2 regions of the Pseudoalteromonas sp. NZS11_1 genome follow, and region 1 is predicted to be linked to the other one. Evidence: predicted binding sites of a transcription regulator. Region 1 holds the regulator's gene; the other holds the start of a gene.
The links. Region 1 encodes MetJ, which represses methionine synthesis genes. Its sites were predicted from a motif close to TAGACGTCTAGACGTCTA; they were not measured.
Positions count from the first base shown of each region.

Region 2: metK (methionine adenosyltransferase) is a predicted target of MetJ. The motif match lies at 2,628-2,645, and genes of this name have one in related genera.

Region 1 is NZ_JADYXK010000001.1:15,133-30,813, reverse strand. Features, by position in the region: gene metL (bifunctional aspartate kinase/homoserine dehydrogenase II) at 1-1,170, opposite strand, end outside; gene metB (cystathionine gamma-synthase) at 1,176-2,423, opposite strand; gene metJ (met regulon transcriptional regulator MetJ) at 2,713-3,033, shown strand; gene I6F44_RS00110 (malic enzyme-like NAD(P)-binding protein) at 3,117-4,358, opposite strand; gene rpmE (50S ribosomal protein L31) at 5,047-5,262, opposite strand; gene priA (primosomal protein N') at 5,493-7,679, shown strand; gene I6F44_RS00095 (SPOR domain-containing protein) at 7,700-8,227, shown strand; gene hslV (ATP-dependent protease subunit HslV) at 8,307-8,825, shown strand; gene hslU (HslU--HslV peptidase ATPase subunit) at 8,837-10,165, shown strand; gene I6F44_RS00080 (gamma-butyrobetaine hydroxylase-like domain-containing protein) at 10,228-10,602, shown strand; gene I6F44_RS00075 (methyl-accepting chemotaxis protein) at 10,689-12,569, opposite strand; gene I6F44_RS00070 (MJ1255/VC2487 family glycosyltransferase) at 12,679-13,710, opposite strand; gene I6F44_RS00065 (phosphatase PAP2 family protein) at 13,707-14,246, opposite strand; gene rraA (ribonuclease E activity regulator RraA) at 14,452-14,949, shown strand; gene I6F44_RS00055 (formimidoylglutamase) at 14,951-15,681, shown strand, end outside.
Region 2 is NZ_JADYXK010000025.1:1,176-16,856, reverse strand. Features, by position in the region: gene ppnP (pyrimidine/purine nucleoside phosphorylase) at 1-266, opposite strand, end outside; gene tkt (transketolase) at 452-2,443, opposite strand; gene metK (methionine adenosyltransferase) at 2,747-3,898, shown strand; gene I6F44_RS15650 (hypothetical protein) at 4,074-4,622, shown strand; gene I6F44_RS15645 (5-formyltetrahydrofolate cyclo-ligase) at 4,641-5,237, shown strand; gene rpiA (ribose-5-phosphate isomerase RpiA) at 5,291-5,944, shown strand; gene serA (phosphoglycerate dehydrogenase) at 5,954-7,183, shown strand; gene panP (pyridoxal-dependent aspartate 1-decarboxylase PanP) at 7,237-8,862, opposite strand; gene I6F44_RS15625 (bifunctional diguanylate cyclase/phosphodiesterase) at 9,127-11,010, shown strand; gene trmB (tRNA (guanine(46)-N(7))-methyltransferase TrmB) at 11,017-11,688, opposite strand; gene I6F44_RS15615 (ABC transporter permease) at 11,688-12,455, opposite strand; gene I6F44_RS15610 (ABC transporter ATP-binding protein) at 12,456-13,385, opposite strand; gene I6F44_RS15605 (flavin prenyltransferase UbiX) at 13,385-14,005, opposite strand; gene mpl (UDP-N-acetylmuramate:L-alanyl-gamma-D-glutamyl-meso-diaminopimelate ligase) at 14,007-15,362, opposite strand; gene I6F44_RS15595 (hypothetical protein) at 15,614-15,681, shown strand, end outside.

The sequences.
Region 1 (15,681 bases):
TTTTATGCTGTGGATTTTTAATAAATCTAATGCTTGTAAGCTTAATGTATTAACGTCTTGCTCAGGCGCTACAATTGCACAACCGTTTAAATTTGACTCACTAATATTTGCCCTACCCGCAAAATAATTAATAACCAGATAAGTTTGTGCTGCAGGTACTACTAAATACACTTCACCATTATGGTTAAAGTGATGAAGGCTATGCTGAATAAGCTGACTAACGCTTGAGACCTCACCTTCACTTAATCCTTCAACCATTAATAGGTCAACATTTTGCAACGTGGTTATAAAACGTTTTTTCTTCGCTGAACCTTCTTTTACTATATCTGTTGGACTTGCTTGTACGTCAAAACTACTGCGAACAGCTAACTTAATATCTGTGTTTTTAAGTGGCGATAGTGTTTTTGCATGTAATACAGGGTTACCCAAACGAGCTAATAAATTAGCCTGCCCACGGCAAATTTTGCCGTACTTAATCGCTTTTTGTACCTTGCGAGGATCAGTGCTATACACTCCCTGTGTATCAGTCCAAATACATACTTGCTTAGCATTGCAATAATTTGCAAGTAGTGTTGCGCTGTAGTCACTGCCATTTCGGCCAAGCGTTACTGTCTCGCCTTTGATATCTGCGGCAATAAACCCAGTAACAACATTTATTTTATTAGGCAAAATTAACTGCCCACATTGCTGCGCATTTTGCGCATGCATTAATTCGCCATCATTTAAGGTAAAAAGAGTACGTGCATCTTGAGCGCATGCCTCAATATTTAGCTGCTGTAAATAAGTAGCGAGTAAACGTGCTGACCACAGTTCGCCATGTGCAAGTAATGCAGCCTCTTTTAGCTGCTCAGCTTGAGCAAGTTCTGCAATATAGCTAAGTTCGATACTTAGTGTTTTAAGTGCACTTCGTTTTAAATCAGCTTCTAATAACTGCTCTATTAAATCACTTTGATGGTTATTTAACTGCAGTAAAATATCAGCTACTGCTTGAGTATCTTGTTTTTGATAGCTTTGCCAAAGTAATACTAGCGTATCGGTTGTCTTACCCGCAGCCGATACCACCACACAATCACCCGGCTGAGTATGTGTAATTATTATTTTTGCTACGCTTTGGTATCGCTCACTTGAGCTTAAACTCGAGCCACCAAATTTATGTATACAATTAACCATATTAATCACCAAAGCGCCGGACGAGCTGCACTTAATTTAACGTTACCACCAGGAGTGCCTGCTCCTTTGCCTACACGGCCAACATTTTTATTTTGCCCTGGTTTTACAAGTTCAAACACTCGTTCAAAATCAGCGACTAAATCGTGTATATCTTCAATACCTACCGAAATACGAATAAGCGTATCGCCCACACCCGCCTCTAAACGTGCTGTTGCCTCCATACCTGCGTGCGTCATAGTTGCAGGGTGACAAATTAAGCTCTCTACGCCACCTAATGACTCAGCTAAACTAAACGTTTTAAGGCTAGTTAAAAATGCCGCAGCGTCGTTTATATCGCCTTTAATATCAAAACTAACCATGCCACCAAAACCAAGTTGCTGTGCTTTAGCCAGCTCATGTTGAGGATGTGACTCAAGACCTGGGTAGTAAACTTGGCTTACATATTCAGAGCTTTCAAGGTACTTAGCTATTGCCAGTGCATTTTCTTGATGCTGCCTTAGGCGCACATTTAAAGTACGTAAACCACGAAGCGTTAAATAGCTATCAAAAGGCGCACCCGTAATACCAATGTTATTAGCCCACCAAGCAAGCTCATCGCCTAACTCTTGTGTTGCGGCAATAACAGCGCCGCCTACTACATCTGAGTGTCCGTTAATGTATTTAGTGGTTGAATGCACCACAATATCTACACAAAACTTAAGAGGATTTTGTAAAGCAGGCGACAAAAACGTGTTATCTGCAGCCACCAATGCACCGCATTGCTTAGCCACATCGGTAACCGCTTTAATATCTGTTAAACGAAGTACTGGGTTACTTGGGGTTTCTATCCAAATAAGCTTTGGTTTAATTACTAAAATTTGTTGAAGACTTTCTTCTTTTGTTAAATCTAATATTTCGAGCTTTAGTAGTCCGCGTTTTTGTAAAGATGTAAATAAACGATAGCTGCCACCATAACAATCATGTGGAATTACTAACGTATCGTCACTATTAAGTAGCTGAGTAGCTAAATGCACGGCAGCCATGCCTGTAGCTGTAATTATGCCACGAGCGCCACCTTCAAGCTTAGCAAGCGTCTCAGCTAAAATATCACGATTAGGATTACCGCTACGACCATAATCATACTCACGCTTAGTATCAAAGTCGGCAAACGAATAAGTAGTCGATAAATAAATTGGCGGTACCACCGCACCATGATGTTTATCAGCATCAACGCCGTTACGTACAGCAATGGTCGCTTTGTTTTTTTCGCTCATATTCGTCACCTGATTAATTTGGATGTTTAGACGTCTAAAAGAGTAAGTTATCCGTTTTGATAAGTCAAAGTATTTTAAAGCTCTAGATGGCTAAAAGTAGAAGGGGCCTTTGCGAATAACACATTTTAGCTCACAAAAGTGTGCTTATCTTTACACCTACAATAGGCTTATTAAGATAGATCGGTATCTATTATTTGACTATCTTTTTTAAATCGATAGAATTTCACGCATATTTACACGCTTTTTATACCGTGTGAGAAATTAATAATCTGAGGCAACGATACATCTTATGGCTAAATGGAATGGTGAGTATATTCACCCATACGCAGAACACGGTAAAAAATCAGAGCAAGTTAAAAAGATCACCGTTTCGATCCCGCTAAATGTATTAAAGGTATTAACTGACGAACGTACACGTCGTCAAATCAATAACCTTCGCCATGCTACAAATAGTGAATTGCTATGTGAGGCATTTTTGCATGCTTTTACTGGCCAACCTTTACCAAATGACGATGACTTACGTAAAGATAACGCCGAAAAAGTGCCAGAAGAAGTTAAAAAAATAATGCAAGAAATGGGTCTAGAAGTACCCGTTTTAAACGAAGAATAAATATTACAAAGACAAAAAAAACCTCAGTAATTACTGAGGTTTTTTTATATCTAAATTTTATTGCATAGCTCTACTGTATAGATTTACTGCATATAGTTTTCAGGTAGCTCAATTTGTGCAACACCTGACTCAATAGCAGCAAGTGCAACAGCTCTTGCTATACGCGGCAGTAAACGTGGATCCATTGGTTTTGGAATAATATACTGCGCACCAAATTCTAGTTTATCTACACCAGCGGCTTTTAAAACTTCTGCAGGTACTGGCTCTTTGGCAATACTTCGAATAGCATCTACTGCAGCAATTTTCATTTCATCGTTAATAGCGCTTGCACGTACATCAAGTGCACCACGGAAAATAAACGGGAAACATAAAACATTATTAACTTGGTTAGGGTAATCAGAGCGTCCTGTTGCCATGATTAAATCGTTGCGTGCGCCGTGCGCAAGTGCAGGATCAATCTCAGGATCTGGATTTGAACATGCAAACACAACTGGTTTTGCAGCCATTAGCTTTAAATCTTCAGCCGCTAATAAGTTAGGGCCAGAAACACCCACAAATACATCTGCATCTGCAATTACATCTTGCAATGTACGCTTATCGGTATTGTTAGCAAAAAGCTGTTTATATTCATTTAAGTCATCGCGGCGGGTATGAATAACACCTTTGCGGTCAAGCATATAAATGTGTTCACGCAGTGCACCACACTTAATTAACAGCTCCATACACGCAACAGCGGCAGCGCCTGCACCTAAACATACAATAATTGCATCTTCAATTGACTTACCTTGTACTTCTAGCGCATTTAACATACCAGCAGCCGTTACAATGGCAGTACCGTGTTGATCGTCATGAAAAACAGGAATGCTACAACGCTCTATTAATGCTTTTTCTATTTCAAAACACTCTGGTGCTTTAATATCTTCAAGGTTAATACCACCGAATGTGTCGGCAATATTGGCAACCGTATTAATAAAGTCTTCTGTTGTTTTGTGCTTAACTTCAATATCGATAGAATCAAGCCCTGCAAAACGTTTAAACAATAACGCTTTACCTTCCATTACGGGCTTAGACGCTAAAGGACCTAAATTACCAAGGCCTAGAATTGCAGTACCATTAGTAATAACCGCAACCATGTTACCTTTACCAGTATATTTATAAGCATTTGCAGGATCTGCAGCTATTTCACGTACAGGTTCGGCAACACCTGGGCTATACGCAAGTGCAAGATCATGAGCCGTTTCAGCTGGTTTTGTAAGCTCAATGCTAATTTTACCTGGTACGGGATGTGAGTGGTAATGTAGTGCTTGTTCACGAAAGTCAGACATAACGCGATGGTATCCTGCAATTTAAGTTAAAGTGAGAGATGGAGTCTTGGGGTACGATACCCTTATTATTTTTAAATTCCAAGCAATATCAGGTCTATCCTGTTATATGCTATATCCTTTAATTTTAAGAGGTTTTTCAGTAACTTTGCAGGATTATATCGACATTTAATAAATAAAAATTCACCTAAAAAGTAAGTTTTAAGGTGCTTTTATGTCTATCAAAATCTTATAAAACGTATACTTAAAGTATCAGCATAAACTTAGAATAACAGCCTACTACCTTACTTTAAAAACAGATAAGCCCACGTTAGCTACTTTTATCAACCTAGTTAAAAATTGTACTATTTAAAATATAGAGAATATCTATCGATTTGTCTGTAAAGGATTATGCATACTCAGAATAAGAATAGGAAATAGTTATGCAAAAGGAGGGGATAGTTAAAATCAACGAAATAATACCAATCTGCTTATATATGGGGTCTATTTAAAGTTAAGAAAATTACGCTAGAACTAGGCAAAAATTTTTGTATCTAGTTGTTCTAAATAAAAAATTTTTAACGACGTTATAGTGCAATTTAATTCGTTAAATTGCTTAAAGATTTATGTAGGTTAGTTTAAGATAATAAATAACAAATTTTAGGCACAAAAAAAGCACCCTAAGGTGCTTTTTTTAACTAAACAGCAATAATTACTTCTTGCTGGCAAGTGCACCGAAGCGCTTGTTGAAGCGATCAACACGTCCGCCAGTGTCTAAAACTTTTTGCTTACCAGTGTAAAACGGGTGACACGCAGAACATACGTCTAAGTGAATGTCTTTACAAAGAGTTGAGCTAGTTTCGAATTTATTTCCACATGAACATGTTGCAGAAATTACTTCGTACTTAGGGTGAATACCTTCTTTCATAGGAACCTCTAGTTAAGGCCGCATCGCTCTCCAAACCCGGAGTTTGGCACCATACGTCGTTAAAACAAATTTGTTGGTGGCGGATTTTATCCAACAACCTCCCCCCACACAAGTATTTATTTATATTTTTGCCAAAAAAGTGAACAATCTCTGTCTCAAGCGCTATTGCTAGTAGGTTTTTAGCGTTATTTTTAGTACATTACAGCATTAATTTTACGGGTTGAGTTGTTATGAGTTTTGTTGAAGTTGCTATTAAAGTCCCACTTCCACGCACCTTTGATTATAAAATAGAAGAACAGCTCAGTGGCTTATCAACTCCTTTACTACCTGGCATGCGGGTTTTGGTACCTTTTGGTAATCAAAAAAAAGTAGCGGTTGTTTTGGGTATTAAAAGCAGTACCGACGTCCCTTTAAATAAAATTAAAAATATTATAGAGGTAATAGACGACGCCCCTATTTTAAGTGCCCAGCATTTAGAACTCCTTAGCTTTACTGCCCGCTATTATTGCTACCCATTAGGCGAAACTATTCATATAGCGCTACCTGGTGCACTTCGCCAAGGTGAATCGCCTGATAAAACCAGTATTAATATGGTTGCCCTGACAGAAAAAGGTGCAAAAGTACCGTCATTAAAAGCTAAAACACAGCTCAACCTATTAAAGCAGTTATCACAATCAGGTAAGTCATCATTAACTGAGTTAAAAGCACTGGGCTTTAGTAAAAAAACAATAGATAGCTTAATAGATAAAGAACTCATTACACAAACTATTGAACACGATAACCAATGGCAAAGCGTTGCGCCAACCGTCGGTAGTAAACCAGTACTTAATAAAGAACAAGCGGTTGCTTGCACGGCTATAAATCAAAGTACTGGCTTTAGCAGCTTCTTATTAGAAGGCGTAACGGGCAGCGGTAAAACCGAAGTGTATTTACAGTGCCTAGAAGAAGTACTCAAACGTGGCGAGCAAGCCCTCGTACTCGTGCCCGAAATCGGCCTAACACCACAAACCGTAAACCGTTTTCGCCGCCGCTTTCCTGATACACCCATTATGCTTTGGCATTCAGCACTTACCGACAACGAACGTTTACAAACATGGCGTTTTTGCGAAAAAGGCAGTTGCGCGATAGTTATTGGCACGCGTTCGAGTATTTTTCTGCCATTTTTAAAACTCGGTATGATTGTTGTTGATGAAGAACACGACTCGTCATTTAAACAACAAGATACCCTTCGTTACCATGCTCGTGATTTAGCCGCTTACAGGGCTTTTCAGCATAAAATTCCGCTTATATTAGGCAGCGCAACGCCCGCGCTTGAAACACTTCATAAAGCAATTAATAACAAGTATCAGCTATTAAGTTTAACCGAGCGTGCGCAAACAGCGACTGACAACCAGTTTAAGTTACTCGATATGAAAGGTCAGCCCGACCAAGCAGGTATTGCACATGCAATCCTTGCTACTATGCGTCAGCACTTAAATCGCGGTAAACAGGTTATGGTATTTTTAAATCGCCGAGGTTTCTCACCCACCCTTATTTGCCATGAGTGCGGTTGGTTGAGCGAGTGTAAACGATGCAGTACCAGCGCTACATTTCATAAAGCGATTGGGCAAATGATCTGTCATCACTGTGGCGACCAGTACCCTGTCCCTCACCAATGCCCTGACTGTGGAAGTACGCAAATATTTCCTAACGGTAAAGGCACAGAGCAAATTGAAGAGTTTTTATCGACCGAATTCCCTGATACACCCGTTACTCGTATAGACCGCGATTCAACTCGCCGTAAAGGTAGCCTTGAAAAAGCACTTGATGAAATAAATCTAGGCGGCGCACGCATTTTAGTGGGCACACAAATGCTTGCCAAAGGCCATCACTTTGCAGATGTGAGCCTTGTTATAATTTTAGATGTAGATAGCGGCTTATACTCATGCGACTTTAGAGCAACAGAACATTTAGCGCAATTAGTCACCCAAGTAGCGGGGCGTGCTGGACGTTCAGGTGAGCCTGGCCAAGTGTTATTACAAACACACTTTCCAGAACACCCTCTTTTGCAAGACTTAGTTAATAATGGTTACCAAGACTTTGCCCGCTTTGCTCTTAGTGAGCGCGATGATGCTGACTTACCGCCCATTACAAATATGGCCATTGTGCGTGCACAAGGGCATAGTATTAAACTAGTCGTCGATTTTTTGACGGATTTGGTTCCTGTGAATGGGGTATCTGGTATACAATTGCTCGGTCCGATCCCTGCCCCACTTGAAAGAGTCGCAGGTATGTATCGTTTTCAATTGCATATTCAAGCGCAAGATCGTCGCATATTACATCAGTACCTTGCGCAAATGGTTGATTATTTAAGTACCAGTAAACTTGCACAAAAAGTACGCTGGAGCTTAGACGTAGACCCTATAGACATGATTTAGGTTAAGGCCAAAATAACACCATGGCACAGCACGATTATATTAATAAAAAGCCTGCAGGCAGAAACAGTAAAAAAAACGCACCCGCTAAGAAACCATTTCCTATTCTTTTAGCCGTTATAGCCATCTTACTTGTAGGTGGTTTTGCCTACACACTATGGTTTATAAAAAGTAATGCCGATCCAAAACTTGTCGAAAAACAAGCTAACCCAACTGCACCCGCAAAAGTAGAAGTTGTTATTCCACGTACACCGGAATTTATTAAAGAAATTAGAAACCACGAGATTCAAGTTGAAGTAAAAGAACTTGAGCAAAAAGGTCCTTATGTTATGCAATGCGGTTCGTTCAGAACTCATGCACAAGCTGAATCATTAAAAGCTAAAATCGCATTTGCAGGGCTCATTTCTGAGATAAAACAGGCTGAAGGCAGCAATGGTACTTGGTATAAAGTACGTTTAGGCCCTTATAAAACAAAACGCCAAGCCGAAAGCGATAAAAACAAACTTAAACGTGTAAAAATAGTCGGCTGCGGAATTTGGGGCTGGACTTGAAAATAAACCATTCACCCATATAACCTCATCATAATCGTTTTTTACGAGTTGCCTCTGCAGCTCGATGATGAGGAATAACATGACTACTATCGTAAGTGTTCGCCGCGGCGACAAAGTTGTAATTGGCGGCGATGGCCAAGTTTCACTTGGTAACACCGTAATGAAGGGCAACGCCCGTAAAGTTCGACGTCTTTATAATGGCAAAGTAATCGCTGGTTTTGCCGGCGGTACTGCTGATGCCTTCACTCTTTTCGAACGTTTTGAAAGCAAATTAGAAATGCACCAAGGTAACCTAACTAAAGCCGCAGTAGAAATGGCTAAAGATTGGCGAAGTGACCGTGCACTTCGAAAACTCGAAGCGCTGCTCGCTGTAGCAGACGAAACAGCCTCTTTAATTATTACCGGTAATGGCGATGTAGTTCAGCCAGAAAACGATTTAATTGCAATTGGTAGTGGTGGTAACTTTGCGCAATCAGCTGCAACCGCCCTTTTAGAAAATACAGATTTAAGCGCTCGTGAAATAGTAGAGAAAAGCTTAACTATTGCAGGCAACATCTGCGTATTTACTAATAACTTCCAAACAATCGAAGAATTATAATAGGAACTATTATGTCTGATATGACCCCAAGAGAAATTGTTCACGAGCTAGATCAGCACATTATAGGTCAGGCTAAAGCTAAAAAAGCGGTCGCTATTGCGCTTCGTAATCGCTGGCGCCGTATGCAATTAAATGAAGATTTACGCAGTGAAGTAACACCAAAAAATATATTAATGATTGGTCCAACAGGTGTAGGTAAAACAGAAATTGCCCGCCGTTTAGCAAAACTTGCTAACGCACCATTCATTAAAGTAGAAGCGACTAAATTTACTGAAGTTGGTTATGTTGGTAAAGAAGTAGATACGATCATACGTGACCTCGTTGATGTTTCAATTAAAATGACTCGCGAACAGCAAACTAAAAAGTTTAAACATCGCGCCGAAGAAGCAGCAGAAGAGCGTATTTTAGATGCACTTTTACCACCGGTTAAAGATCAATATGGCGAAAGCCAACGCGACGATACTTCATCTACTCGCCAAACATTTCGTAAAAAATTACGTGAAGGTCAATTAGATGATAAAGAAATCGAGATTGAATTAGCGCAAGCTCAATCAAACGTAGAAATTATGGCGCCTCCTGGTATGGAAGATATGACCAACCAGTTACAAAGCATGTTTCAAAACATGGGCGGCGATAAACGCACTAAACGTAAGTTAAAAATTAAAGAGGCCTTCAAACTATTAACGGAAGAAGAAGCCGCTAAATTAGTAAACCCTGAAGAGCTAAAAGAACAAGCTATTTTTGCAGTAGAGCAAAACGGTATTGTGTTTATTGATGAAATAGACAAAATTTGTAAACGTGGTGATTCTTCAGGCCCTGATGTGAGCCGAGAAGGTGTTCAGCGCGACTTACTACCGCTAATTGAAGGCTCAACAATAAACACTAAGCACGGTATGGTTAAAACTGACCATATGTTGTTTATTGCCTCAGGTGCGTTCCAAATGTCTAAACCATCAGACATGATACCTGAGCTACAAGGTCGCTTACCGATTCGAGTAGAACTTGAGCCACTAACTGCAAATGACTTTAAACGTATCCTGACAGAGCCACATGCATCGCTTACTGAGCAACAACGAGAGCTCCTTAAAACTGAGCAAGTAACGATTGAGTTTAGTGATGATGCTATTGAGCGTATTGCTAAGGCAGCGTGGCAAGTTAACGAAAAAACCGAAAACATCGGTGCTCGTCGCTTGCATACTGTGATGGAAAGATTGATGGAAGAAATTTCATACGATGCTTCTGAAAAAGCAGGTTCATCACTTGTTATTGACGCCGCTTACGTTGAAAAACATCTAGGCGCACTTGTTGAAGATGAAGACTTAAGCCGCTTCATTCTATAAAACGAATATAAACGTTATACTAAAAGCCTCCAGATTGGGGGCTTTTTAATGGGATATATAAAATGAAACACGTTACAAAAGTGCATTACCACAGCGTGAGTAAAAATTTAGATGTTTATTTTGACGACGATAGCCAAGCAGTCTTTAGCTGTGAATTTTTACGCGTTCACTCTCCCTCTGCTGAAGTGCAAGGCCATGGCTCTGGTCCAATGAAGCTAGTACTTAATAAACAATCTGTAGGTATAAAAAACATAGTACCTGTCGGGCATTATGCACTGCGTTTAGATTTCGATGATGGTCACAATAGCGGACTGTTCAGTTGGAGTTACTTTGAAAAACTACAAGCGCAGCAACAAACGTTGAGCGATGAATATTCGGCACGCGTAGCCGAGCACGAACAAAACAAAAACAGTGTACCAATAAAGTTTATTCCTTAAACCTTATTGGTAACTTTAGGTGGGTATTTTTAGATTAGTTAACCTAAACCCTGGTTAAGATATTTACTACCCAGGGTTCAGGTTAGTTACACTTTAAACTTATCAATAGCGCTAAATAACACTCTAGCTTGCTCAGATACTTCTTCGCTAGTTTGGGCGTTTTTAGCAGCATGTTCAGTTGCATCTTGCGCAATATCGCGAATTCTTACTACATTTTTATTAACCTCTGATGCCACTTGGCTTTGCTCGTCAATAGCAACCGCTATTTGAGAGCTCATTTCCATTATTGTTTGTACATCTTCAGTAATTGCGCCTAATAACTCACCTGCTTTAATTGCTTGCGAGGCACTTTCATCGCCTTGAGAACGACATTTGTGCATAATACTCACCACTTCTTGAGTACGCTGCTGTAAGGTACTTATAATACCTTCAATCTCACTCGTGGACTCTTGAGTACGCTTCGCTAATGAACGAACCTCATCTGCAACAACAGCAAAACCACGACCATACTCACCAGCACGTGCCGCTTCTATTGCCGCATTAAGTGCGAGTAAATTTGTTTGATCTGCAATCCCCCGAATTACATCAAGCACTGAACCAATTGTTTCGCCATCTTTTTCAAGTTGCGATACTACATTTGATGCATTCCCTAACGAATCAGATAGGGCTCTAATGTGCTTAACGGTAGAGTCAACTTCACTGCGCCCTTGTTGAGCACTTAAGTTTGTTGACTCTGCTTTTTTAGCAGCCGCTTCAGTATTATGTGAAATATCCTGAATCGTCGCCTGCATTTCGGTGGCTGCAGTTGCAACCATGTCGGCTTCATGTAATTGCTCTTGCATACCGGAGCTTGTTGCTGCGGTACTTTCTGATAAATGCTCTGTTGCTATGTTAAGCGTATTTAAAGCACCATTAACTTCGTTAATTAAGTTTTTAAAATCGCCTATTAAACTATTAAAGTCGACCGTCATGGTGGTAATTTCGTCTTTACCTGTTTGCTCTATCATCACGCTTAAATCATTATTACGACGAATATCGTTAATGGTGTGATAAACCCGCTCTATAGGCACAATAATCGAGCGGCTCGTGAAATAAACCAACATTAAAACAATAATGCCAGCAATCACAAAAATAAGAATGGCTAAAAATTGTGCCTGTCCAACGCTTTTATCTACCTGCTGCTTAGTGCTTAATAGTATCTGCGCAACGATTGCATCACTTTGTTCAACACTTTTACGCATTTTTCCAAGTGCACCTGAATTTAAATCTAAGCCCAATTCAACCTGTGCCTGGACCAATGCTTGAAATTGCGTTTGGTAGGAATTTAAAAAGCCATTTAATTGAGCTGTATACCCCGTATCAAATTGAGCCTGAGCGATTTGCCGCTTTAAAGTATCAACCCCTTCATCAAATCGAGTTAAATACTTAAGATCAAAACGTAGCATAAAATCTTTTTCAGCCCGTCTTAATTGTAATATAGAAGATAAGAGTTTGTAATTATCTTGCTCTTTGAGCAAGCTTTCGACCTCGTGTACTGCACTTCTTAGTTCGCCATACAGCCCATCTTTTGGGTGTAATCCTATGCGTTTTTGTAGCACAACAACACTCATAAAGTCATTGTTATAAGCACTTACCAAATTATCGAGATTACTTATTTTTTGGGTTTCGATACCCTGCTCTTGCATAATTACATTCAACTTAGCAATTTTACTTTTAAGCTGGTTATAATCTTGTTCAAATAAGTCTAATGCTTCTTCTTGTTTATAAAAAAGAAAGTTTTTTTCATGTTTACGCAGTTCTAATTCATGGATATTAAGCTCTTCAGCAAGCTGAATTGTTTTATTTAAGCTTAACGTTGTTCTCGCTTCATAAATTATTACGCATAAAAGGACCACCATTGCTAAACCAACAACGACTGCGTTTAACTGTAAACGTCGTTTGATTGTTAAGTTTTGTAAAAAATTCATCGCTAACGCCTTTTTTAAATATGCATTTGTATTATAGCTGATAGCTCAGAAGCGACTCATTAATTTAACTTTTTATTATTGGTTATTCTAAGCTACTTAATTATGATGGCTATAAAGCGACACTATCCCACAAACCTTTGTGTAACGATTGTGTGTTATTCCACTGTTGTTTAACCAACCAATCAATTAAAGGCGCGGGATCGCTAGGGTAATTTATTTGCTTATTTTGCGGGGCGCTATTCCAGTCATCAAGGGCTTGCGGGTTTAAATAGTTCATAACATGCGCCATGCCCATGGCAAACAAAGTTTGTGCATTTGCGGTTTGCTCAAACTGCCCATCTAAAGGCTTTAATAGTAACTTCTTACCTAACTTAAGCGCTTCACTGGCAAGCTCAAACCCCGCATTACCAATAACGCCACTCGTGTTTGCTAAGTCGTTTAAAAAACTCAAACGCGATGGGGAGCGTAAATGTATATGTCCAAAAGATTCATTGCGGGCATTTGGGTGATAGCAATAAAATTCTTTTTCGGGAAAGTCTTTTAAGTAATCAACAATGCTATCTAAGTTTTCAAAAGGTAAATATACCAATACCTTGTTCATCACCGCGACAGGGTTTTCATGGTTATGATGAGCAATAAAAGGCGGGATTATATTATTTGCAAATGGCTTCCAGTGTACGCCTAAGTAGGTAGATGCTGGTGCATAATGCTTGATGAGCGATTTTCTAAGTACACCACGACCAAATATAGGTACGTTTTCTGACAAAAATGCGGCTTGGTGACTAATACCGATAATGGGTATATCGGCCCGTTTTGCAGCCCATGCTGTGACTGGCTCAAAGTCATTAAGTACAAAATCGTACTGTTTTATATCAAGCGATTTTATATCACTCACCAGCTTACAAACTCGCATGTTTTTAAGTGTTTTTAAATTTTTGACTTGCCCATTTTCAGTATCAAACGATAAGCCCCGATACGCTTTATAATCTGAGAATTCGTGCATATCAAAGTAATCTTTATTTGCTCGCCCTGAAAACACATAATCAACATCAATACCAAGTTTATTAAAGCAGCTTGCCATAACCCTAGCCCGCGTTATATGACCATTACCGGTACCCTGCACTCCATACAATATTTTCATACAGGTACCACAAGCGCTAATGCGAATAAGCCACAAACACTGCCAATAATCGCACCTATAATAATATCAGCAGGAAAATGTACGCCTAATACAACACGAGAAATAGCCACACCAGCAGCCCAACTAAGTAGTAGCCATATATATTCAGGGAAAAAGTGACTTAGTATAATCGCAACTAAGAACGCTGCAGCGCTGTGGCCCGAGGGCAAACTAAATTTATCACTTGGTACTATGTAAGCATTTGTTACTAAGCAGTCGCATGGACGGATGCGGGCAAATCTATTTTTGGCCAGTAAGTAAATGGGCCTTTCTAAAGCAAAACCAACTAATATCGTTACAGGTAATAATTGTTGCTGCTCATTATTACTAAGCCACCACACCGCTAAACACACAAGTATGTAAAGCCCTCCATCACCGCTTTTTGATAATCCAAACGCCATTGTTTTAAACCACTTCGGTGAGTTGCAATTAAACAGAGTTAAAAATAATTGCTCATCTAGCAGAGCTGCCCTTTTAAACATATTATTGTTATCCATCACTTCCCCCTCATTGCATAATATATGAACACCGATTTAGCTTATGTGTTGTAAATAACAATTGAGTGACGCTTTTAAGACACTATTATTGCGATTAATGATTTAGCGCTTGTTTTGTCTAAATTTACTGCGATTAAGTCGTTGTTATTGCTTATAAGGAGGGTATACTGAGGTATAAATTAATGTACCTTTTGAGGATAAAATAATGGATTACAGCACTTCTGATTTATGTGACCACTTTGCTGATGTGGTTGACGTGCTAGAGCCAATGTTCATCAACTTTGGTGGTCGACACAGCTTTGGTGGCCGCATTAAAACGGTTAAATGTTTTGAAAATAATGAACTGATCCGCGAATTACTTTCTCAAGACGGTACAGACTTAGTGCTTCTTATTGACGGTGGTGGCTCAACTCGCCGTGCACTTATTGATATTGAATTGGCCGAACTTGCACTTGAAAACAACTGGAATGGTATTGTTGTTTACGGCGCAGTACGCCACGTTGATGAGCTTGAAGAACTTGATTTAGGCATTCAAGCAATTGCTTCCATTCCTGTTGCAGCTGACAGTGAAGGTGCTGGCGAGGATGCTATAGGCGTTAACTTTGCCGGTGTATCATTTTTTGATGATGACTTTATTTATGCCGATAGTACTGGCATTGTTTTATCTGCAGAAGAATTAGAATTGGAAGTTGTAGAAGTATAACGTGACCTCCCATTTAAAAGTATATGATGAAAGCGCGGTTAGAGCACTTTGCTCTAGCCGCGTAAATGAAAAAAAAGCATGGCAATCAATGGCCTTGCTAGACACTCAAGTAAACCTGCAACAAGCACTTATTGACGCAGCTCAATTTGGCATTCGCTACGTACTTCTTGGTATTTGCGAAGATATTGGCCCAAAAGCAAATTTAGGAAATGGCGGTGCAAACGAAGCATGGTCTGCTTTTTTAAAACGTTTTTTAAACCAACCTCATAATCAATTTATTGCCACTCAAAAAGTACTTTTATTGGGTGAAGTAAATACTGATGATTTAATGGCGCAAAGCAACCAACTTAATAATCAGCAAGCCCAGCAGTTAACTCAATTACGAGATTTATGCCAACAACTTGATGAACGCGTAGAGTCAGTATTAAGCCTTATTTTTAAAGCAGGGCTTGAGCCAATCGTCATTGGCGGAGGTCACAATAATTGCTTAGGTATTATTCGCGCGCTAAGTAAGTCAAAAAACACGCCTGTTAATGCTATCAATTTTGACCCTCATGCCGATTTTAGAGAATGTGAAGGTCGCCATAGTGGTAATGGTTTTCGCTACGCGTATAACGAGCAACATCTAAGTAATTACCATGTTATTGGCTTACATGAATTAAAAAATAATCAAGCAATTATAGATGCAATGAGTGAAGCTAACTTTAAGTTTGATAGCTATCAATCTATACA
Region 2 (15,681 bases), on a different contig from region 1:
TTAAAGCTTACATTTGCATCAACATTAAACGATTCACCCGCGTTAAATATTTTCCACTCACTTGCACCTGGTAATAAAATATCCCATTGGCCAGCTAAAAGCTCCATGCACTCTTTTTGGTTTGTATCAAAAACAAACTCACCTGGTTGCATAAAGCCTAACGTTTTCGCTTCGCCATCACCTAAAATAACGGTACGGCTCGACACTTTTCCGTCAAAATATACATTGGCTTTTTTTACTACACTTACGTTATCGAACTTTGGCATTTTTAGCTCCTGCTATTAATTTAAGATTTTTATTTATATAATTTTATCGCACTACCTTGCCTGATAGCTTACTTTCTTGCAAGGAAAGCTGCATTGTTCAAGGTGAAGTTGCTTCATGTAAGGGCATAAAAAAACCCGCAACACGTGCGGGTTTTTCAATTACTTACTTTATTTAATCAAAGCGATTAAAAAAGCTCGTTTGCTTTGCTTACAATGTTTGCCACTGTAAAACCAAAGTGCTCAAACAGCTCGCCTGCAGGTGCTGACTCACCAAAGGTAGTCATACCTACTACTGCGCCGTTTAGGCCTACGTACTTGTACCAGTAGTCAGCAATACCAGCTTCTACTGCTACGCGGCGTGAAACAGATGCCGGTAATACGCTTTCTTTGTATGCTGCGCTTTGATCTTCAAAGGCATCAGTACATGGCATAGATACAACACGTACCTTTTTACCTTGGCTGCGTAGCTCTTTAGCTGAATCTTGTGCTAGTTGTACTTCAGAACCCGTTGCAATGAAAATAATCTCTGGGTTGCCGTCACAGCTAAGGATGTAACCACCCTTTTTAACGTCACTTAATTGCTGTGCGTCACGTGCTTGTTGCTCAAGACCTTGGCGAGTAAAGATAAGCGATGTAGGACCGTCTTTACGCTCAATAGCTTGTTGCCATGCAATTGCCGACTCAACTTGGTCACATGGACGCCAGTTATATAAGTTAGGCGTTAAACGCATGCTTGCAATTTGCTCTACTGGTTGGTGAGTTGGACCATCTTCACCTAAACCAATTGAATCGTGCGTGTATACAAAAATGCTTGGTTGCTTCATTAATGCAGCCATACGAACAGCATTTTTTGCATATTCAACAAACATTAAGAACGTTGCACCGTAAGGAATAAAGCCTTTATGAAGCGCAATACCATTCATAATTGCCGACATACCAAACTCACGTACACCGTAGTAAATGTAGTTACCACTTGCATCATCGCGTGTTAAACCTTTAGAGCCATCCCAAATTGTTAAGTTTGAGCCAGCTAAATCGGCTGAGCCACCCATAAATTCTGGTAATAACGGACCAAATGCATTTAATGCATTTTGTGACGCTTTACGAGAAGCTGGATTTGCAGGGTTTGCTTGCAATTGCTCAATGTACGCTTGAGATTTTTCAGCCCAATCGCCAGGCAGTTCGTTATTAATACGACGCTTATATTCAGCTGCAAGCTCTGGGTATGCTTTTGCGTATGCTGCAAATTTTTCGTCCCAGCTTGATTCAAGCTGCTTGCCTTTTTCTTTGCCATCCCACTGTGCGTAAATATCATCAGGAATTTCGAAAGCATCGCCAGTCCAACCTAAAAATTCGCGAGACGCTTTAATTTCGTCATCACCTAGTGGTGCACCGTGACAATCATGGCTACCTGATTTATTAGGTGAGCCGTAACCAATAATTGTTTTACAACAAATTAGTGAAGGTTTATCGGTAACGCTTTTTGCTTCTGCAATTGCAGCACTTACAGCATCGCTGTCGTGGCCATCAACACCACTAATTACATGCCAACCGTATGCTTTAAAGCGAGCTGGTGTATCATCTGTAAACCAACCTTCTACTTCGCCATCGATTGAGATGCCGTTGTCATCCCAAAATGCAACAAGTTTACCCAGACCTAATGTGCCTGCAAGTGAACCTGCTTCATGAGAAATACCTTCCATAAGGCAGCCATCACCCATAAATGCATAGGTAAAGTGATCAACAATATCGTGACCTTCACGGTTAAACTGTGCAGCAAGTGCTTTTTCAGCAATTGCCATACCTACGGCATTTGTGATCCCTTGACCTAATGGACCCGTAGTAGTTTCGATTCCTGGTGCATAGCCATATTCAGGGTGCCCTGGAGTTTTAGAGTGCATTTGACGGAAGTTTTTAATTTCGTCCAGTGGTAAGTCGTAACCACTTAGGTGCAATAGAGAATAGATAAGCATTGAACCGTGGCCGTTTGAAAGAATAAATCTGTCACGGTCAGCCCACTCTGGATTCGTTGGGTTATGTTTTAGATAATCGCGCCATAATACTTCTGCGATATCAGCCATGCCCATAGGGGCTCCAGGGTGGCCAGATTTGGCCTTTTGTACTGCGTCCATTGACAAGACGCGAATAGCATTTGCAAGTTCTTTGCGAGATGGCATGAATTCTCCTACCTTATATGTGTATTTGCGCGGGTATTTATGTGTTTGTTTATGTAACCAAATAACTTGGATACTGTTATATATCCATTCTTACTTATTGTGGGGGCGGTGTGCAATTAAAAACCCCAGAAAAGGCAGCATTATGAATTTTTTTTGAGACTAGAACGACATTCGTAATTTTATTTAGACGTCTAGGCGTAAAAACACTATGCAATGCGTTTTGTTTTCGATAAAATACGCCCCTTAATTTTTTAGCGCTAATACCGACATTTGTGAAGCGCAATATTTGTGAGCAGAAATACAATGGCAAAACATTTATTTACTTCTGAATCTGTTTCTGAAGGTCATCCGGATAAAATCGCCGATCAAATCTCTGATGCGGTACTTGATGCAATCCTAGAGCAAGACTCTCAGGCTCGCGTAGCGTGTGAAACTTACGTTAAAACCGGTATGGTTATGGTTGGTGGTGAAATCACTACTAGCGCATGGGTTGATATCGAAGAAATTACACGTAAAACAATTCGTGACATTGGCTACACAAATTCAGACATGGGCTTTGATGCCGATTCATGTGCAATTTTGAACACTATTGGTAAACAGTCTCCTGACATTAACCAAGGTGTTGACCGTACTAGCCCAGAAGAGCAAGGCGCTGGCGACCAAGGCTTAATGTTTGGTTACGCATGTAACGAAACAGAAGTACTAATGCCTGCTCCAATTACTTACTCACACCGTTTAGTACAGCGCCAAGCGCAAGTACGCAAAAGCGGCGAGCTTAATTGGTTACGTCCAGATGCAAAATCTCAAGTTACTTTTGCATACGAAAATGGCAAACCTGTAGGTATTGATGCTGTTGTACTTTCTACTCAGCACAGCGAAGACATTTCGCAAAAAGATTTAGTAGAAGCTGTGATGGAAACAATCATCAAGCCGGTACTTCCTGCAGAACTTATTACAAGTGCAACTAAGTTTTTCATTAACCCAACAGGTCGCTTTGTTATTGGCGGACCAATGGGTGACTGTGGTTTAACTGGTCGTAAAATCATTGTAGATACATACGGTGGTATGGCTCGTCACGGTGGTGGTGCTTTCTCTGGTAAAGATCCATCAAAAGTTGACCGTTCTGCGGCATACGCTGCACGTTACGTTGCTAAAAACATTGTTGCTGCTGGTCTTGCTGACAAGTGTGAGCTACAAGTCTCTTACGCAATTGGTGTTGCAGAGCCTACTTCTATCAGCGTTGAAACGTTTGGTACAAGCAAGCTAGAAGAAAGCCGTTTAATCGAGCTTATTCGTGAACATTTTGACCTGCGCCCTTACGGCTTAATTCAAATGCTTGATTTAGAGCGCCCTATCTACCTTCCTACAGCGGCTTACGGCCACTTTGGTCGTGACGAATTCCCTTGGGAACGTACAGATAAAGCAGACGCACTTCGCGCAGCTGCCGGCCTTTAAGCCAAAATTGTTGTAGTAAATTAAAAACGGCCCTTTTAAGGGCCGTTTTTACATCTAAAACTTATTCGCTATATTGTTTGTAGAGCGTCTACAAAATAACTATTAAATCGACCTCGAATTCTTTTGTACTTTAGGTATATACTCATTTCATTATAAAAGCTTTAGGGACAGTTAAATGGCCGATAACTTTCGCGTTATATTTGCAGGACTTGCCGATAACGTTGACATAAAAACAGCATGTACAAATTTAGCTGCAAAATTAAAAACGTCAGATGAAAAAGTAGCTCTTTTTTTTAAAGGTAAGCCACTGTTTGCACCAAGCGATAAAGACAAAGCGTTAAAACAGGCTAAGTTACTAGCAGGCTTAGGCATTAAAAGTAAGCTTCAAGCTGTTTCAAACATCATTCAAAATGGCTCAAACCCTGCTGCAAATAACAATCAACGTGATGAACGTATTTTTGATGCACTCGATTACATCACTAGCAGCTTAATTCGCCTTGAAGAAAAGTTAGACGAGTTAGAGCAACGCCTTCCTGAAGCTCAGTTAAAAGCACCAGACGAAAGTATTGACGAATGGCAAGGTGACGATCTAATGCTAGGTGATGATTTAGCGCCTCCTAAAAAACGCAGTAACTTACTTTTATATTCATTGATTGCAACTGCCACCATTTTGCTAGTCGTACTGGCTGTTTTTTTAATTTTTCCCGATTTATTCTCTTTTTAAGAATGGCTAATTAATTTAATGAGCAATAAACGCGCAAAAATAAGAGCGGAAATTCGTAACACCCGTAAAAACTTGTCAAATAATCAGCAAATAATTGCTGCGCAATCGCTAAAAATGAATTTTATTCAACATTTAAAAAGCGAAAAAACAACGAATTCAAAGCATATTGCCATTTACTTAAGTAACGATGGGGAGCTAGACACTTCATTGTTAATTAAAGAATTATGGAGTTTAAACCATACCGTTTACCTACCTATAATACACCCATTCAATGGCGCTAATTTACTATTTCAGCGCTATGAGAAAAACTCACCCATGAGAGCAAATCGCTATGGTATCTTGGAGCCTGAGCTGAACTGCTCTCAAATATGCCCATTACCAGTGCTTGATTACCTCCTTATGCCATTAGTTGCATTTGATAAACAAGGTAATCGCCTAGGAATGGGAGGTGGGTTTTACGACCGGACATTGGCGCGTTTGCACGAACAAAATTGGCAAAAACCACAACTAATTGGCCTTGCACATGAATGCCAAAAAGTTGAGGCCCTACCAATCGAGTCGTGGGATGTACCACTTAAAACCATTATCACCCCAGATAAAACATACTGTTGGTAACAATTAAATTTGATTACTAACCGCATATTTCTGACATACATGAGCACAAAGCAATGACACAAGACGAATTAAAAAAAGCAGCTGCTTGGGCAGCACTCGAGTTTGTAAAAGAAAACACTATTGTAGGTGTGGGTACAGGCTCTACTGTTAATCACTTTATTGATGCCCTTGGTTCAGTAAAGGACACTATTGTAGGCGCTGTATCAAGCTCAGAAGCCTCAACCGCGCGCTTACAAGCGTTAGGTATTGAAGTATTTGAGCTTAATAACGTTGCTGCTTTAGATGTATACGTTGACGGCGCTGACGAAATAAATGATCAAAACGAAATGATTAAAGGTGGCGGCGCAGCCCTTACTCGCGAAAAAATAGTAGCCGCTGTAGCTAAACAATTTGTGTGCATTGTAGATGACACCAAATTAGTAAAAACATTAGGCGACTTCCCGCTTCCGGTAGAAGTTATTCCAATGGCTCGCAGCTACGTTGCACGAGAATTATTAAAGCTTGGTGGTGACCCTGTTTATCGCCAAGGCGTAGTTACCGATAACGGTAACGTTATATTAGATGTATTTAACTTAAAAATTACCAATGCTAAACAACTTGAAGCACAAATAAATTCAATTGTTGGCGTAGTTACCAACGGCCTATTTGCAATGCGTGGTGCTGATAAAGTGATTATCGGTACTAAAAATGGGCCACAAATTAAATAGGATGAGGTTATGAGTAAGGTATCGTTAGCAAAAGACAAAATTAAAATTCTCTTGCTTGAAGGTGTTCACCAAAGCGCTGTTGAAACGCTAAAACGTAACGGTTACAGCAATATCGACTACGTTAAAACATCCTTACCTGAGGACGAATTAAAAGAGCGCATTAAAGATGTTCACTTTGTAGGACTTCGTTCTCGTACTCATATTAACCAAGCCGTATTAGACTCAGCTGACAAGCTAGTTGCTGTTGGGTGTTTTTGTATTGGTACAAACCAAGTTGATTTAGATGCAGCACGCGAACGCGGTATTGCTGTATTTAACGCACCATTTTCTAATACTCGTTCAGTTGCTGAACTTGTACTTGGTGAAATCCTACTTTTATTACGCGGTATTCCAGAGCGTAATGCAGCGGCTCATCGTGGTGGCTGGTTAAAAACAGCAAATGGTTCGTTTGAAGCACGTGGTAAAACATTAGGTATTATTGGCTACGGTCACATTGGTACTCAGCTAGGTATTATGGCTGAAAATATCGGTATGAACGTTGAATATTACGATATCGAAGATAAATTATCACTCGGTAATGCAAAGCAAGTTCACAACCTAACTCAGCTGTTACAACGCTCTGATATTATTAGTTTACACGTACCAGAAACACCGCAAACTAAAAATCTTATTGGTAGCGCAGAACTTGCTGTTATGAAGCAGGGATCTATTTTGATCAATGCTTCACGCGGAACTGTTGTTGATATTGATGCACTTGCAGAAGCACTAACAGAGAAAAAACTAAGTGGAGCAGCAATCGATGTGTTCCCTACTGAGCCAAAGTCTAACGATGAAGAATTTGTATCGCCACTGCGCCAATTCGACAATGTTATTTTAACGCCGCACATTGGTGGTTCTACACAAGAAGCGCAAGAAAACATTGGTATTGAAGTAGCGGGTAAACTGGCTAAATACTCAGATAATGGCTCAACTATTACTGCCGTTAACTTCCCTGAAGTATCGCTGCCTGAGCTTGCTAATCGTAGCCGTTTATTACACGTGCACCACAACCGCCCTGGTGTACTAACGCAAATTAACCAAGCGTTTGCACAGCACGGTATTAACATTGCTGCGCAATACCTACAAACAGACGCATCTATTGGTTATGTAGTTATTGATGTAGATACAGATCAATCTGAAGTAGCACTTAAAGAACTAAGCGCTGTTGAGGGTACAATTAGAGCACGTATTTTGCATTAATAAGTACTTTTGATATTAAGAAGGGTCCTTATGGACCCTTTTTTGTATTTAGATTACATATACTTTCTTAAGTATTTTTTGAATACCGGATCTGTTGCAGCCAACTCTTTTTGCTCAGCTAATATCTCTTTTAAAATAGCACCTGAGGTAAGCGGGTTTGCAAGTACCACTCTAAATACAACTGTAGGTTGATTGTCGTATTTAGAAGGCGTTAAACGAGTACGTGATACAAATGAGCGACCAGACTCTCGCTGACGTTTTTGCATACTGGCAGTAAAACGATTCAGAGAGGCAAAAATATCTAACCGAGTTGCAGCATCTGCATCGGCTATTGCTTGTTTAATTTGCTTAGGTACATAACGATACGTTAATAAGCACAATTCAGGTTCTGAAATAAGCTCAAAGTCTTCATCAGCTTTAATTAAATCAGCAAAGTAATGTGCTTTTTTGATGCTTCGATCAATCAGCATTTCATAACCTTTACGACCAATAACACGTAAGCAAGCATGTACTAACATTGCCATACCAGGTCGGCTGCCTTCAAGCGTGTGGCTACCTAAGTCTTTTGAACCTTTACGTAATATGTACTCAGCGTGATGCTCTATTGCATCGGTTGCAGCGGGATCTTTAAATAAAACTAAGCCCGCTCCCATTGGTACATACATTTGTTTATGTGCATCGATGGTAATTGAATCTGCTCGCTCAACCCCTTTTAGTAAAGGGCGATGCGTGTTCGATAAAAGGGTTGCTCCTCCCCATGCAGCATCTACATGAAAATGGCAGTTAATGTCTTGTGCTAAGTCGGCCATTTCATCAAGTGGGTCAATATTACCGGTTTCGGTTGTACCCGCTACCCCAATAATCGCCATTACTTTAATGCCTTGCGATTCAAGCTCACGTGCTTTTTCGCGCATAGCTCCTACATCAACTTTATTATTTTCGCAGGTTTTAATGCCAATTAAGTTATCGCGGCCAATACCGAGTAAATCAACCGATTTACCTAACGAGTAATGTCCGCGTTCTGATATTAATACTGCTAAACCTTTATAGCCGTAATGCAGCATACCGGCAATTAGGCCTTGTGCGCCGATACCTCTAAAATCGCCATCGGGTTTTAATAAGCGGTTTCGAGCAATCCAAAGCGCAGTAATATTAGCGACCGTTCCACCAGAGCAAAATGCACCTAATGAGGTTTTAGCACTGTGCATCCATTTAGAATAAAATGAATCGTCTTGCCCATAAGCTAAATGGTGCATCATTCCAAGCACTTGACGTTCAAGAGGCGTAAACGCTTTAGACGTTTCTATTTTTACTAGATTTTGATTTAGCCCTACCATCAATTTTGACAGCGGTAATAAGAAATGCGGCAAGGCAGAGGTCATGTGACCAATAAAGCTAGGCGCAGCTGTATGCACAGAATGCGCAACAAGTTGCTCCATTATGTCTTGGGCATAAGCAGATACAAACGTTGGATCCTCTGGGATCACTGCCGACTGAAAATCTTTTTCGATTTCATGTAATGGTTTTTCAATTGCCGCTATATTTTCGTTTAGAAAACCTGCTAAATTACTCGAAATTTCAAGCTCGATTTTGCTTAAAGTTGAGTCTGGCGCTTCAGGTACAGTAAATATACGCTTAAGGCTTTCTTTAGAGGCGACGGCACAACGCTTTTGATCCATCTCAATACCTAGTGTGTGTAGCTAAAACACGCGCTTACCCATCAAAAACGCCTAATTATTAGGACATTTAGAGCAATCGTGTTTCTTTAAAAATTGCGCTAACTTTACTGCAATATAACTAAAATGTCTCGTTTAAACCTGTAAAAGCAATCAAAGCGATGACAAAAAAATGATAATTTAATTAAAACTCTACCAAACCTAATTATTTATTGGGCATTTACTTATTTTGGGTATAATAAATTTGATAACAAAAAAGGGACACATATGCCAGAAGGAAGAGTCAAAGTTAGTTGGATAGTGGCAGGCTTTAGCTTATTTTTAATAAGCTTGCTTACCTATGTTTACTACACTTACCAAACCACGCGTGCTGAAATAATGCAGTCGGTTGATAATCGCTTACTTAATGCCGCCACCAGCGTTAAACATATTCTAGGTGAAAATTACTTAAGTGCGGTTAATCAAGGCGACAACATAAGTTTTTCTTACTATCAAAATAAGAGTAAACAGCTCTCTGAGTTTGCTCAAGCACTTGATATTGCTTATGTGTATTCAATGATTTTAAAAGACGGAAAGGTTCTTTTTAGCTCATCAAGCTACACGCAAGACGATCAGAATAATGGCAAAGTAACTCAATTTTTAGATCTCTACCCTGAAGCTACCGATGCAAATATAAGTGCTTTTTACTCAACCGAGCCTGTATTTGAAATATCGAGCGATCAGTGGGGCCACTTTAAAACTATTTTTATTCCTTACGTTGACCCTATTAACGGCAATACCTATTTAACGGGTGCCGATATAACTATTTACAATTTAAACGAGAAACTTAAAGAAAGCGTATCAAAAGCAGCTGCCATGGCGAGCTTCTTCTTTTTTATCGCGATACTAGTTGCCGCCATATATATTTATTTACTAAAGCGCTCTTTAGCAACTGACTCAAGTACTGGTTTTTCAAATCATATTGCTCTTGAGTACTTTATTAAAAAAAGTAATGCTCATCACATGCAGTTAGCCGTTATTTGGGTTAATGAAATAGAAGATATAAACAGTTTCTACGGCACTGAAGTGGGTGACAAAGTAATGAAAAACTTACTTATTCACTTTAAACTCAGAAGCTCTGCGCATTGCCATATATACAGACTAGCAACCAACAAAATAGTATTACTCGCGCCTAAAGAAATGAGTAATGACGAATTTACCGATCTCGTAAAAACATATAACTTTAATACCCCAGTGTTAACTGACCCTTTTATTTACATAACCCTATGTGCAGGTATTGCCAGTGGCAATAAATCGCTACTGCTTGAAAATGCTCATATAGCGGCGCTGCAAGCAAAACAAGGCAGGCATAGCGTAGTTAACTACTCAAAAGCGCTACACGATGTAAAAACGCAATATCAATACAATGTTGAAATGGCTAAAGAGGTGCGTGAAGCGTTTGATAACAACCGTATAGTGCCTTACTTTCAACCCATTATTGATACAAATACCAACAAGGTCGTTCAATACGAATGTTTAGCTCGAATGGTAACGGCGCAAGGGGAAGTGTTGAAACCTGATGCATTTTTAAATGTTGTTACTCGATCAAGAATGGACGGAATACTTACCCGTACTATATTTTCACAATGTGTTAGTCGCTTTAGAAAAACCGATATTTGCTGGAGTTTAAATATAACAGCACAAGATATGCTCGACCCTAATTTAAGTGAGTTTATTGCGGACGAACTTAAGCGCTACCCGCATCCTGGTAATATCACACTAGAGCTTTTAGAAACCCAAGCTATTGCCAACTTTTCTGAGGTAAAAGCATTTATTGGAATGGTTAAAACGAAAGGCGTTAAGGTTATTATTGATGACTTTGGTAGTGGTTATTCAAATATATCAAACGTACTTAAGCTGGAAGTAGATGGTATTAAGCTAGATGGCGCACTAATAAAGCAAATAGTGAATGACAAAGATATCTATTTATTTATTGAACATATAGCCAGTTTTGCTAATCAACTTGGTTTGCAATTAATGGCAGAGTCGGTAGAAAATGCAACCATAGTAACCGCACTTAAAAAGGCGAATGTGACACTAATGCAAGGCAACTACTTTGCCCACCCAGTGTCACATGTTAGTACGGTTATAGAAGAAGAATTAGCACTTTAACTTACTTTAGCGAGGTAAGTTAATAACGAGTCGGTGGCTTTGCTGGCCACTGGCCCAGTATTTACGCTCAAAAGGCGTAATGGCATCGTCTGACTCATAAAGCGTTACATCGCAAGGGTTGCCTGTTAATTCGAGCGCCCGAGCAAACTCCTTAACGTAAATATCCCAATTGCTGCGCACTTCTAATTTTCCACCTAACTTAACGATAAATGGAAAAATAGCCGCGCCATGCCAGCGTCTACGAATATGCTTAGATTTAGGCCACGGGTTTGGATACAACAAATAATGGTGTATAGGTTGCCAATTAGCAGCAACCGCTAAACGCCAAAAGTCGTTTAAGTCTGCTTGCACTAAGATGTACTGACCACTGTCGGTTTGCTTATATTCAACATCGTGCTTATCTAATCGGTGCGACGATTTATCAATACCAATTATAAGTGCATCTGGGTGGCGCTTAGCTAAGTTAGCTGAGCTTTCACCTACGCCACAACACGAGTCTAAAATAAGCGGGCCACTAAAGGCTTGTACTTTAGCATTAACCTCGTCAAATGCGGCTTGGGTATGCGCTGCAATTGGCTTTTTAAATTCAGCATCTAAGTGCTTATTTACTATTTCATCAAGCTTTTCGTGAATACCCGCTTGATTAGATACAATACTACGTGAATTTGCATCACTCATTAGTGTCTTAGCCCCACACCTTTTTTGATCAATGTAAGCGCTAATGTAAATAACGCTGTTATAAATACTAAAATAACCCCAAGAGCCACGCTCAAATCAACATCCGACACACCTAAAAAGCCATAACGAAATGCGTTAACCATATAAATTATAGGGTTGATTTGTGATACATTCTGCCAAAATTCAGGCAGCAACGTAATTGAATAAAATACACCGCCTAAGTAAGTTAGTGGCGTTAGTATGAAGGTGGGGATAATGCTTATATCGTCAAAGCTGTTTGCGTAAATCGCATTAATTAAGCCACCTAAAGCAAACACAGCTGAGGTTAAAATAACCGTCGCCATAATTACAAAAATATTATGAATTTGAATATCAACAAATAATAACGATACACAGGTAACTATAAAGCCCACCATAATACCGCGCGTCATACCGCCCCCCATATAACCTAGAACAATGATGTAGTTAGGTACAGGTGCAACTAAAAGCTCTTCAATGCTTTTTTGAAACTTTGTTGAGTAAAAACTAGAGGCTACGTTGGAATAAGAGTTAGTAATAACCGACATCATTATAAGGCCAGGTACAATAAACTCCATATAACTAAAGCCGCCCATGTCGCCAATGCGTGAACCAATTAAGTTACCAAAAATAACAAAATATAAGCTCATCGTAATTGCTGGCGGTACTAAAGTTTGCACCCAAATACGTAAAAAACGAATGCACTCTTTGATCCACAAACTCTTTAAGGCTACGCCATATTTAAACATTTATTCGCCCCGCCCTTGCTCTAGTAATCCAACAAATAACTCTTCTAATCTGTTTGCTTTATTTCGCATACTCAATACAGTATTACCTTGAGTTGTTAATGCACTAAAAACCGCATTTAATCCTTGAGATTTAGCGACTTCTACTTCAACAGTGTGATCGTCCGTCATGGTAAATTTATAACCTTCAAGCGTTACAGGGTTTGCTGGCATTTTTAAATCTAAAATAAAGGTTTCTTTATCAAGCTTTGCAAGCAGTGCTTTAATGGTCGTGTTTTCAACAATTCGGCCATTATCGATTATGGCGATGTTTTTACACAGTAACTCTGCTTCTTCAAGGTAGTGCGTAGTTAAAATAATAGTTACGCCTTGCTCATTTATTTGGCGTAAAAAATCCCACATTGAACGACGAAGTTCTATGTCTACACCCGCTGTTGGCTCATCAAGTATAAGCAACTTGGGTTCGTGCATAAGGGCACGCGCAATCATTAATCGGCGTTTCATACCGCCTGAAAGCGTACGTGCTTGTTTGTCTTTTTTCTCAAGTAAGCCAAGTTGCGCTAAGTATTTATCAGCACGTTTATGGGCTTCGCCACGTGGCACACCATAATAACCGGCTTGGTTAACAAGTATTTGGCTAAGCGTTTCAAATTGGCTAAAATTAAACTCTTGCGGCACTAAGCCTAAATGCGCTTTTGCAGCTTCTAAGTCAGTATCAATATTACAACCGAATACTTCTACTTTGCCTTTTGTTTTATTAACAAGTGACGAAATAACACCAATGGAGGTTGATTTACCTGCTCCGTTTGGACCAAGTAAAGCGAAAAAGTCGCCCTCTTTAACTTGTAAATCAACGCCTTTAATAGCCTCAACACCATTTTTATAAACCTTGGTAAGGCCTTCTATATTTAAAGCAATATTTTGCTTATTCATTACTTACCCTCACCATAACCCCAACGTTTTGTTAGGTTATGTTCAATATTTAAATGATCTAAAATTCTCGCCACCATAAAATCAACTAAGTCTTCAATACTTTGTGGCTTATGATAAAAGCCAGGCGCTGCTGGCATTATGGTCACACCTAAACGAGATAACTTAAGCATGTTTTCTAAATGAATTTCGTTAAACGGTGTTTCGCGCGGCACTAAAATTAACTGTCCGCGTTCTTTAATTACCACATCAGCGGCGCGCTCTAATAAGTTATCTGACGCCCCTACTGCAATTGCAGAAACCGATCCTGCACTACACGGGCATACCACCATTTTTTTAGGCGCCGCAGAGCCCGAAGCCACAGGGCTAAACCAGTTATCTTTACCGTATACTTTTAACTGCCCAGATTTAGCATTAAACAGCGTACTTAACTGCTCAGTGGCTTTGTCTTCATTACCAGAGAGCTTAATATTTGATTCTGTATCAAGCACCACTCGCGCTGCACTTGAGATAAGTACGTAAACTTGAAATTGCTGCTCAAGCAATACTTCAAGTAACCTTAAACCATAAGGCGCACCTGATGCACCGCTAAAAGCGAGCGTAATTCTATCTTTAAATTGCACACTATTCTCCGCTGTATTTATCAGCTAAACCATCAACAAGGTGTTGATGAAGGCCATTAAAACCGCCATTGCTCATAATTAAAATATGCTGATTAGGCTCAATATTTTCAAGCACCGTATCAATAATTGTTTGCGTGCTGCTAAAGCACTGCATGCCTGCTTTATCTGCTTGCTCTTTTAGCGACCAATTTAGATTCTCTGGTTCAAAAAGTAGTACGTCGTCAGCATCACGCAGTGAATCTGATAATGTATATTGGTGCACGCCCATTTTCATAGTGTTTGAGCGCGGCTCTAAAATAGCGATAATTTTTTCATCACCTACTTTTGCGCGCAGTCCTGCAAGCGTAGTTTTAATTGCTGTTGGGTGATGCGCAAAATCGTCATACACCTTAATATTATTAATATCAGCCTTTAGCTCCATACGCCTTTTAGGGCTAATAAATTCTCCTAAGGCATCAATACTATGATCAACAGCTATACCCACATGGCGCGCTGCTGCGATAGTCATAATTGCATTTTTAACGTTATGCTCGCCTATTGCTTGCCAGCAAACAGTACCCTGCTTTTCGTTATTTAAAAGTACATTAAACTCACTACCATCGGCTTTTATTAATTCATAGCCCCAGTCATCACCGAGTGTTTCGCTTTCGCTCCAAAGCCCTTGTGCTATTACGTCATTAAGCGCTACGTCTTGCTTAGGCCAAATTACCTTGCCGCTTTGAGGTAATGTACGCATTAAGTGATGAAATTGTTTTTTTATTGCGTTTAAATCTTCGAAAATATCAGCGTGATCGAATTCAAGATTATTTAATATAAGTGTACGCGGAAGGTAATGGACAAACTTACTGCGCTTATCAAAAAAAGCTGTGTCGTATTCATCGGCTTCAATAACAAAAAATGGCGTTTCACCTACTTTGGCCGATACACCAAAATTTTGGACTATGCCGCCAATTAAAAACCCTGGTTTTAAACCTGCGTACTCTAATACCCACGCAAGCATACTTGCTGTGGTTGTTTTACCATGCGTACCGGCTACAGCAAGTACCCACGAGTTTTGTAATAGGTTATGTTTAAGCCATTCAGGGCCAGATGTATAAGGCAGGCCTTTATCAAGCACATATTCAACACACGGGTTACCACGGCTCATTGCATTACCGATAACTACCATATCTGGTTTTGGCTCTAATTGAGATACGTCGTAGCCTTGAGTCAGTTCAATGCCAAGCTCTTCAAGTTGCGTACTCATTGGTGGGTAAACGTTTTGATCAGAACCCGTTACTTTATGACCTAATGATTTAGCAATGGCTGCAATACCACCCATAAACGTGCCACAAATGCCCAAAATATGTATATGCATATACTTTCCTTAAATCGTATGCTCACTTTACAGCTATGCAAAGTTTAATGGCGCTATAATGCCAAAATTCGTGCTTAGTTACTATGTACGTCTGCACAATTCACTCGTGCCAAAAACACGTTAATTAGTTTTTTAAATGCTAAAAATCAAAAAATAGGCACGTTCACCTACCTTGTATTGCTTTTAATCAATTATTATCAATGTTATAAACCAGCTTGCTGTATAACTTTAAAACTTAAAAAGGACTTAATATGAAAAAACTATTCTTTATAGCCTGTATTTTACTTAGTCAAAAAAGCTTTGCTTTGGAATTTGCTAA